One region of the Streptomyces sp. NPDC006368 genome, then DNA from elsewhere that is predicted to be linked to it. Evidence: riboswitches for the same ligand, from Rfam matches in the RefSeq annotation. Region 1 holds a riboswitch; the other holds the start of a gene.
The links. A riboswitch is a leader RNA that binds a small molecule or an ion and turns the genes downstream of it on or off. The one in region 1 is predicted to bind cyclic di-AMP.

Region 1 (5,007 bases):
GAAGACGCCGTCCTCCATGCCCGTCAGGAAGACGACCGGGAACTCCAGGCCCTTGGCGGTGTGCAGCGTCATCAGCGTGATGACGCCGGAGCCCTCCTCGTCCTCGTCCGGGATCTGGTCGGAGTCGGCGACGAGCGCGACCTGCTCCAGGAACTCCGCGAGGGTGCCGGGCTCCTCGCCCCGCTCCTGCTCGAACTCCAGGGCCACGGCGGCGAGCTCCTGCAGGTTCTCGATGCGGGTCTCGTCCTGCGGGTCGGTGGACGCCTGCAGCTCCGCCAGATAGCCCGTGCGCTCCAGGACCGCTTCGAGGACGACCGCCGGACCGGCGCCCGAGTCGGCGATCGTGCGCAACTCCTCCATCAGCGTGTTGAACCGCTTCACGGCGTTCGCGGACCGCGCCGCCATGCCGTACGCCTCGTCCACGCGCCGCAGCGCCTGCGGGAAGGTGATCTTCTCGCGCAGGGCCAGGGCCTCGATCATCGCCTCGGCGCGGTCACCGATGCCGCGCTTGGGCACGTTGAGAATGCGGCGCAGCGGGACGCTGTCCTCCGGGTTGGCGAGGACGCGCAGGTACGCCAGGACGTCCCGCACCTCCTTGCGCTCGTAGAAGCGCACACCGCCGACGACCTTGTACGGCAGGCCGACGCGGATGAAGATCTCCTCGAAGACGCGGGACTGGGCGTTCGTGCGGTAGAAGACGGCGACGTCGCCGGCCTTCGCGTCGCCCGCGTCCGTCAGCCGGTCGATCTCGTCGGCGACGAACTGCGCCTCGTCGTGCTCGGTGTCCGCGACGTACCCGATGATCCTGGAGCCCTCGCCGGCGTTGGTCCACAGGTTCTTGGGGCGGCGGCTCTCGTTGCGCTCGATCACCGCGTTGGCGGCCGACAGGATGGTCTGCGTGGAGCGGTAGTTCTGCTCCAGCAGGATCGTGGTGGCGTCCGGGTAGTCCTCCTCGAACTGGAGGATGTTGCGGATGGTCGCGCCGCGGAAGGCGTAGATCGACTGGTCGGCGTCACCGACGACGCACAGCTCGGCCGGGTCCAGGTCCTCGTACCCCGTGCCGACCAGCTCGCGTACGAGGGTGTACTGGGCGTGGTTGGTGTCCTGGTACTCGTCGACGAGGACGTGGCGGAAGCGGCGGCGGTAGTGCTCGGCGACGTCCGGGAACGCCTGGAGCAGGTGGACCGTCGTCATGATGATGTCGTCGAAGTCCAGGGCGTTGGCCTCGCGCAGCCGCGCCTGGTACATCCGGTACGCCTCGGCGAGCGTCTTCTCGAAACCGTCGGCGGCCTGGTCGGCGAAGGCCTCCTCGTCGATCAGCTCGTTCTTCAGGTTCGAGATCTTGGCGCTGAACGACTTCGGCGGGAAGCGCTTCGGGTCCAGGTCCAGGTCACGGCAGACCAGCGCCATGAGCCGCTTGGAGTCGGCGGCGTCGTAGATCGAGAACGACGACGTGAAGCCGAGCTTCTTCGACTCGCGGCGCAGGATGCGCACGCAGGCGCTGTGGAAGGTCATGACCCACATGGCGTTGGCGCGCGGGCCGACGAGCTGCTCGACGCGCTCCTTCATCTCGCCGGCGGCCTTGTTGGTGAAGGTGATCGCCAGTATCTGGCCGGGATGCACGTGGCGCGTGGCCAGCAGGTGGGCGATGCGGTGGGTGAGGACCCGGGTCTTGCCGGACCCGGCACCGGCGACGATGAGCAGCGGCGAGCCGGTGTGCGCGACGGCGGCGCGCTGCTGCTCGTTCAACCCCTCCAGCAGCGCGGCGGCGTCCACGACGGGGCGCGGGGCGCCGTCGCGGTAGTACGCGTCTGCCGCCTCCCGGGCCGGGGGCACGTCGAAGTGGTCCCCGAAGAGGTCATGCGGGACCTCCTCCGCGACCGGGGTGTGGTCATCGGAGTCCTCGGGCGGGGGCGGGGGCTCCTCGGAACCGTGGTTCCGGAGGCCCGCCAGGAAGCTGTCGTCAAAGAGGCTGCTCATCGCCTATCGAGTCTAGGCCGCCCCACCGACAGCCGTGGCCGAACCGGCTTCACCACCTCTTGCGTTCAGGACAACGCGGAGCGTCAAGGTCACGAAAATGTATCGGGCATATCGCACATCATCCTTCACAGCACCGCCACAGGTTGGCTAGCGTGCCTGCCCAAGCGGACCGTTCCCTCATCGGCGAACCACGCCGATCGGACCGCTCCCGCCGAATCCGGCCTCCCGCTCGGGGAGTTCGGAACCGGGGACCCACGTGCGTCATGGGGTGAATCGACCGTATCCGCGGGTCGTAGGGCACCTTCCGTTCCGCCCGAACCCGACAGCTAACCCGGTAGGCGGCCCATGGAAGGAGATGCCGGCCTTGGCGTCGCATCGCAAGCCGCGCAGCCGCACCACCCGCACGTTCGGTACGCACTCCCCCGCCGTCGGGGTCACGACGGCAGCCCTCGCCTCCGTCACGACCCTGCTGTCCTCGCAGTCCGCCGGCGCTTCCGTGCCCGTGCAGCCGACCGTCGAGGAGGTACAGCGGAAAGTCGACGATCTCTACCGGCAGGCGGGCAACACGGCGACGCAGCAGTACACCAAGGCCAACGAAGCCACCGACCGGCAGCGGCGCACGGTCGACGGGATATTCGACGGGGCCGCCGGACGCGCGCAGGCGGTGAACGAGACGCGCCGCGCCCTCGGTGATCACACGGCGGCACCGTCCCGGCCGGGAACGGCAGGAACGGCAGGGGCGTCAAGGGCGTCAGGAACGGCAGGGGCGCCAGGAACGCCGGGAACGCCGGGAACGCCGCGGACGATCGGCCCGGCCGCGGCGCTGGTCTTCGCGGACGACCCGCGGTCGTTCACCGACCGGACGCAGGTGAGGGACCGGATCGCCGAGCAGCGGCACCAGGCGTTCACCGACCTGCCGACGCAGCGGGTCGCGGCGGCCGAGCTGCGCGTCGAGGCGGCGAAGGGCTCGGAGTCGCTCGCCGCCTCCCCGGCATCCCTGCGGAGCAGCAAGCAGGCGGTGCAGCGCAAGCTGGCCGAGGCGCGCGCCCTGCTGTCACAGCTGACGGCGGAGGAGAGGGCGCGCCCGGAGGTGCCGACGCAGCGCGAGGCGGAGGCGGGGACGGGGGAACAGACGCAGGTCCGGGCCGTGGTGGAAGCGGCCTGCGGGCCGCGGCAGCGGGAGGCGCGAGAGCAGGAGCAGCGGGGCCGGAGGGAGGCCCGGCCGCCGGGGGAAGGCGGCCACGACGGCGCCTCCACCACCAAGGCGGACAAGGTGGTGGCCTTCGCCCGGGCCCAGATCGGCAAGCCGTACGTCCGGGGGGCGACCGGTCCGAGCTCGTACGACTGCTCCGGCCTCACCCAGGCGGCCTGGAAGGCGGCGGGCGTCGACCTGCCGCGCACCACGTGGGAGCAGGCCGAGGTCGGCACCCGGGTCCCGACCGATGAGCTGCGCCGCGGCGACCTGGTGTTCTTCCACGACGACAGCAGCCATGTCGGCATCTACCAGGGCGACGGCATGATGATCCACGCCTCGAAGCCGGGCACGAACGTGCGCGAGGAATCGATCTTCTTCATGCCGATCCACGGCGTCGTCCGCCCGGCCTGACGGGCGGCGGAGGTCAGGTCCAGAGCGTGGCGATGAAGATGTTCGCGACGGTCAGGCCGCCGACGGCGCCGAAGAGCGCCTTGTCGGCCCTCTCCTCGTCGCGCTTGACGTAGACCAGACCGAGGATGACGACCAGGACGGCCAGCTTCACACCGATCTTGATGTTGTTCACGGTCTGGTCGTCGGCCTGGTTGAGGCCGACCAGGGCCACACCCGTGACCAGCATGGTCAGCGCGCCGTGCAGCATCGCGGGCGTGAAGCGCGCCGTACCCGCGCCCATCGCCTTCATCTGGGCCAGGAACCCGCCCAGCAGGGAGGCGATGCCGATGATGTGCAACGCGACGAAGACATTGATGAGTACGTCCATGGGGCGGAGCCTAACCGGGGCCATATCACCGGCCGCCGGGCGGGGTTGTCTCATTCGCCGCATCGGTCACAGCTGATACGGAATGACGGATTCCGGCGGCATCGGCGCCAAAGAAACCGGGCCTCGAACTCTCACCTGCGACCAATAACGGTCACACCGTCTCCCCCTCCTGACCCACGCGTTTAGCGTCCTTCCGCAGGTGGCCGGCTCTCCCCACCGCCGCCCGGACTCCCGGGCGGCAGCCGGCCACCCCGCAGCAGGCTCAAGGGAAGGGAAGTGACCGCCCTCGTGGCAGCGCACCGGAAGCCCAGGCGACGGCCGCTGAGCGGATCGGCGGCCGGCCGCACCGCCGCCACGCTCGCCCTCGCCGGGGCCGCGACCGTCTCCCTCTTCGAGGGCGCCGGCCACGCCGAGCCCCGGCTCTCCCCCGCCGAGGTCAAGGCCAGGGTCGACCGGCTGTACCAGGAGGCCGAGGTGGCCACCGAGCGGTACAACGGCGCCAAGGAACAGGCGGACACCGCCCGCGCCGCCCTGGACGCCCTCCGCGACGAGGCCGCCCGCCGCACCCAGCGGCTCAACACCACCCGCAACGCCCTCGGCTCGGTGGCCACCGCCCAGTACCGCCAGGGCGGCCTCGACCCCGCCCTCCAGCTCGCGCTCTCCAGCGACCCCGACGCGTACCTCGAAGGCGCCGCCCTCGCCGACCGGGCCGGCGCCCGCCAGGCCGACACGATCAACGCCCTCCAGCGGCAGCTCACGGAGTTACGGCAACTGCGCGCCGAAGCCGACGGCCGGCTCCGCGAGCTCACGGCCCGGCAGGCCGAGCTCAGCCGCCACAAATCCACCGTCCGGCACAAGCTCGCCGCCGCCGAGCGGCTGCTCGACCGGCTCACCGCCGCCCAGCGCGCCCGGTACGACGACGCCGGGGGGAGCGCCGACCGCACCCCCTCACGCGGCACGGCCGCCACCGCGACCGCCACCGACGACCCCGGCCCGCGCGGCGTCCGGGCGCCCGGCGCCCGCGCCGCACAGGCCGTGGCGTACGCGTACGGAG
Region 2 (5,007 bases), on a different contig from region 1:
CGATTCACTCACCCCGCACCGGATCGCCGCGGCCGGACGGGACGGGGCCGAGCTGCTCTTCGTCCATACCCTCCTGCAGAGCCCCGCCGCCGATCTCTGCCTCGGCGGCTGCGCCCCGCGCCGCTGACGGCGCCGCCCGCCGCTCACACCCGCGGTGGCCACCCGTCGCCCGCACCCGTCGTTCGCACCCGCCCGAGAGAGGCACCCGGCCATGTCCCAGGAGTGGAAGTTCCCGCGAGGGCTCGTCATCCGGCTCTTCGCGTATCTGGTGGCGGGCCACCTGTTCGCGGCGTTCCTCTATCTGCTGTTCGCGCTCGGGGCCGAGTAGGGCTCACCCCTCGTCGAGGAGCCGCTCGCGCAGTCGCTCGCGGGTCTCGGGCGCCAGCTTCAGGCCCTCGGAAAGGTACCGGTCGGTCGTGCCCCAGGTCTCCTCGATCGTCGCGAACGCCGTCGCCAGGTACTCGATCCGGGCGTCGAAGAGCGGGCTGAGCAGCTCCAGCACCTCGGGCGACATCCCGGAGGCGGTGGTGTCGCTGCGGCGCACCTTGTAGCGGCGGTGCGGGTCGTTCGACTTGAGGTAGTCCTCCTCGATCGCCTCGCGCTCGACGCCGAGCGCGAGCAGCGTCACCGCTATGGACAGGCCCGCCCGGTCCTTGCCGGCCGCGCAGTGCATCAGGGCCGGCACGCTGTCCTCGGCGAGGGCGTGCAGCACCCGGCTGTGCTCGGCGGTGCGGTCCTGGATGATCGCGCGGTACGCGTGCGACATCCGGGCCGCGCCCTTGCCGTCCGCCAGGATCTCGCGGAGCTGGTCGAGGTCCCCGTCGCGGACCATCCGCCAGAATTCGGCGCCGTCCGCCGGGTCGGAGAGGGGGATGTTCACGTTGCGTACGCCGGGCAGGGCCACGTCGGGGCCCTCCAGCCGCTGGTCGGCGGCGTTGCGGAAGTCGAAGATCGTGTGGAGTCCGAGGGAGCCCAGGAACGCCGCGTCCTCGCCGGTGGCGTGCGCGAGGTGGCCGCTGCGGAAGAGACGGCCGTACCGGACGCGCCGCCCGTCCACCGTCGGCAGTCCGCCCACGTCGCGGAAGTTGCGCACCCCGGTCAGTTCGGGCTCCTCGGTCGACGGGATGTGCGGCAGCTGCTGCGTCACGGGGGCTCCTCCGCGTCTGCCGTCGGCGCTGGTCGCCGACGATGTCGCGATCCGACGATACGACATCGATACCCCGGGCAATCATCTCCGTGCGGCCCGGAACGCCGTGCGGATACGCCGTGCGGAGACCGGGATGCAGGGGGTCGGCCGGGGCCGGAGCGGGCATGGCTCGCGCGGTGCGATTGGTCCGCCTTGCGCCGTTTGCTCCTTCTCGAGTGGCGCGGGCTCGGCGCCGGCCGGAGGCGCGGGCCGGCCTGGTGGTGTGGGCCGGCCCGGTGGCGTTGTCGGGGGCGGCCTTGTATGAATGCCGCGAAAGCGGACACTTCAGCGCTTTACCCCGCACTCCTGGGGGGATCGATTGCGAATGACGGTTCTGTCCGTATTGGGCTGTTCGGTATAACGTGCCCCAGTACCAAGGGAGATGGGACGGGGCACGTGAGCAGCGTCATAAGCGTGACGGTCCGTGGCCGGGAGCCGCGCGCAAATCCCTTGCCCGCAAAGGGGATACATGATCCGTAATCCACGGAGGGTGACCGTGATTCCGATGCGCCGGTCCGGAAATGAATGCCTTTCGGAAAGGCGTGGCTTGTTCGCGTCGACCCGACTGCTTTACGGTCACGGCAATCCGGCCGGACCGCCGAATCCTGCCGCCGGCCCGGAATTCGCACCCACTCACGCGTGGCAGGAGCGGGGGAACCAGGTAGTACGCCGATCCCGAAATCCCGGGACCGGCTTGGGGTGAAGTCGCGTCGACCACGCGACCGGGCATCTCCAGCCCGAACCCGACAGCTCACCTCGCAGGCGCCGGAGAGGAATTCGCCATGCCCGCGAAGGGTAAGCACCGCCGTCCCAAGTCCAGCACGATCACCCGTGGTTTCGTCGCCGCCGGTACCGGTGGCGCCGCCATCGCCATCCCGCTGCTCGGCGCCACCGGCGCCCACGCCGTGGAGAAGACCGCCGCGCCGACCGCCGCCCCGCAGCAGGTCGTCGCCGCCGCGAAGGCCGCGCCCCGCACGTACACCGTCGTCGCCGGCGACTATCTCGCCAAGATCGCCCACAACAAGAACGTCAAGGGCGGCTGGCAGAAGCTGTACAAGGACAACCGCGAGGTCATCGGTGAGGACCCCTCCCTCATCCTCCCGGGCATGAAGCTCACCCTCGGCGCCAAGTCCGCGGCCAAGCCCGCCACGGCCAAGCCCGCCGCGGCCAAGCCGAAGGCCGCCGACACCCGTGAGGAGACCCGCGCCTCCCGCTCCGCCGCCAAGGCCGAGGCCGCCCCGGCGCAGCCCGCCGCCGAGACCAGCGGTTCGGGCTTCACCGCCCCGGTCTCCGCCGGCGTCAGCACGCCCTACCGCGCCTCTGGCTCCATGTGGTCCTCCGGTTACCACACCGGTGTGGACTTCACGGCCTCCTCCGGTACCAGCGTCAAGGCCGTCGGCCCCGGCACCGTCGTCTCCGCCGGCTGGAGCGGTTCGTACGGCAACGAGGTCGTCATCAAGCACGCCGACGGCAACTACTCGCAGTACGCCCACCTCTCCTCCCTCTCCGTCTCCTCCGGGCAGAGCGTGAGCGGCGGCCAGCAGATCGGCCTGTCCGGCTCCACGGGCAACTCCACCGGTCCGCACCTGCACTTCGAGATCCGCACCAGCCCCAGCTACGGTTCGGACATCGACCCGCTCGCGTACCTCCGCCAGCACGGCGTCTCCATCTGAGACACCCGGCGGGCGTGAAGCCCGACCTCTGCCCGGCACCCCTGGTGCCGGGCAGAGGCGTATTCCGGCTTGGGCGAATCTTGACCGGTGGTGTTTCTCACCCTCCGTCAACCCCGCCTTACGGTCGCGTAGGTCACATCGATGGGTGAAAGATGGGTTCTCGTGGCAGACGATTCGACCTTCAGAGACAGTGACGCATTCGGGTCGTACGCGGCGATCGGTGACAGCTTCACCGAGGGCGTCGGAGACCCCGGTCCCGGTGGGACGTTCGTCGGCTGGGCGGACCGCCTGGCGGTGCTGCTCGCCGACCGGGTGCCGGATCCCGAGGCGTTCCGGTACGCCAACCTCGCCGTCCGCGGACGGCTCCTCGACCAGATCGTCGAGGAACAGGTCCCGCGGGCGAAGCAACTCGCCCCCGACCTGGTGACCTTCTGCGCGGGCGGCAACGACATCATCCGGCCCGGCAGCGACCCGGACGATGTGGCGGAACGCTTCGAGCGCGCCGTCGTCGACCTGACGTCCGCGGTGGGCACCGTCCTGGTGACGACCGGCTTCGACACCCGTGGCGTGCCGGTGCTGCGCCACCTGCGCGGCAAGATCGCCACGTACAACGGCCACGTCCGCGCCGTCGCCGACCGCTACGGTTGCCCCGTACTCGACCTCTGGTCCCTCAAGTCCGTCCAGGACAGGCGCGCTTGGGACGCGGACCGGCTCCATCTGTCCCCCGAGGGGCACACGCGCGTCGCCCTGCGGGCCGCCCAGGTGCTGGGCCTGCCGATCCCCGCCGACCCCGACCAGCCCTGGCCCCCGCTGCCGCCGCGCGGCACCCTCGAGGTGCGCCGCGACGACATCCAGTGGACGCGCGAGTACCTCGTGCCCTGGATCGGCCGCCGTCTGCGCGGAGAGTCGTCCGGCGACCACGTCTCCGCGAAGCGCCCGGACCTGCTGCCGCTGTAGGGCCCGATGGCGCTTCAGGGCCGGTGACCAGCCCGGGTCCCGGCCCGGAGACCGGGCCGACGCCCCGGCACGAACCCGTGGGCCCGGGCCCCGGCTTGCCGGCGGGCGGGCCGTCATGGCCCCGGCGTACTCCGTCACTGCCCGCGGGGCGACGGGCGGCCGGAACCGGGGACCGGCACGGAGCACGCGCGCGTTGCGCCCCCTCGCGCGGACCGGGTCGTGCCCCTCGTCGTACGCGCGCCGCGGGGGCCGTCGCACGGCGCGGCTGAAGCGCGTGCGCGGGCCGTGTGGTGGACGACCTTGCACGCGTACGACGTACGAGGCCTCCGCCGGATGCGATCCGCCCGGGGCCGGACATCCCGCTGTCACACCCCCCGCCCATAATGGAGGGACCCAAGCCCCTGGAGGTGCTGTGACCGGCGCTGACTCCACCCATCCGCTGCGTTCCCGGCTGCGCGCGCTGCGGCCGGCCGCCTTCGGCGCGGACCCCGCGGGAGAGCGGATGGAGCGGATCCGCCGCTCGCCGAACTTCGCGGACGGGGTGTTCCAGAACCCGGTGAGCGCCCGGCACAGACCGTCCGGCTCGGCCGTGGAGTTCGCGAAGGTCTACTTCGAGAAGGAGGGGCGCCGTCGCCGTGCCCCGGCCGGCCCCATCCCGGTGCACGCCACCACCGCCGCCGACCTCGCCCGGCCCCCGGCGAGCGGACTGCGTCTGACCTGGATGGGACACTCCAGCGTGCTCGCCGAGATAGACGGGCGGCGCGTGCTGTTCGACCCGGTGTGGGGCTCCCGCTGCTCACCGTTCTCCTTCGCCGGCCCCCGGCGGCTGCACGCCGTGCCGCTGCCGCTCGCGGCACTCGGCCCCGTCGACGTCGTCGTGATCTCCCACGATCACTACGATCACCTGGACCTGCCGACCATCCGGGCGCTGGCCGCCACGGACACCCTCTTCGCGGTGCCGCTCGGTGTCGGCGCGCACCTGGAGCGCTGGGGCGTGCCCGCGTCCCGCCTGCGGGAGCTGGACTGGCACGAGTCCACGGAGGTCGGCGGTGTCCGGCTGACCGCGACCCCCGCCCGCCACTTCTGCGGACGCGGCCTGCGCAACCAGCAGCACACCCTCTGGGCGTCCTGGGTTGTCGCCGGTCCGGAGCACCGCGTCTACCACAGCGGTGACACCGGGTACTTCACCGG

Region 2: another riboswitch for cyclic di-AMP. It lies ahead of ABZZ38_RS23600 (LysM peptidoglycan-binding domain-containing M23 family metallopeptidase); the one in region 1 lies ahead of ABZZ38_RS01340 (NlpC/P60 family protein).

Annotation. Positions count from the first base shown of each region.
Region 1 is NZ_JBEXQK010000001.1:263,956-268,962, reverse strand. Features, by position in the region: gene pcrA (DNA helicase PcrA) at 1-1,980, opposite strand, end outside; cyclic di-AMP (ydaO/yuaA leader) riboswitch at 2,180-2,337, shown strand; gene ABZZ38_RS01340 (NlpC/P60 family protein) at 2,336-3,586, shown strand; gene ABZZ38_RS01335 (hypothetical protein) at 3,600-3,953, opposite strand; gene ABZZ38_RS01330 (NlpC/P60 family protein) at 4,242-5,007, shown strand, end outside.
Region 2 is NZ_JBEXQK010000037.1:46,869-51,875, forward strand. Features, by position in the region: gene ABZZ38_RS23585 (XRE family transcriptional regulator) at 1-127, shown strand, start outside; gene ABZZ38_RS23590 (DUF6126 family protein) at 212-328, shown strand; gene ABZZ38_RS23595 (tyrosine-protein phosphatase) at 332-1,147, opposite strand; cyclic di-AMP (ydaO/yuaA leader) riboswitch at 1,803-1,964, shown strand; gene ABZZ38_RS23600 (LysM peptidoglycan-binding domain-containing M23 family metallopeptidase) at 1,969-2,859, shown strand; gene ABZZ38_RS23605 (SGNH/GDSL hydrolase family protein) at 3,001-3,816, shown strand; gene ABZZ38_RS23610 (MBL fold metallo-hydrolase) at 4,229-5,007, shown strand, end outside.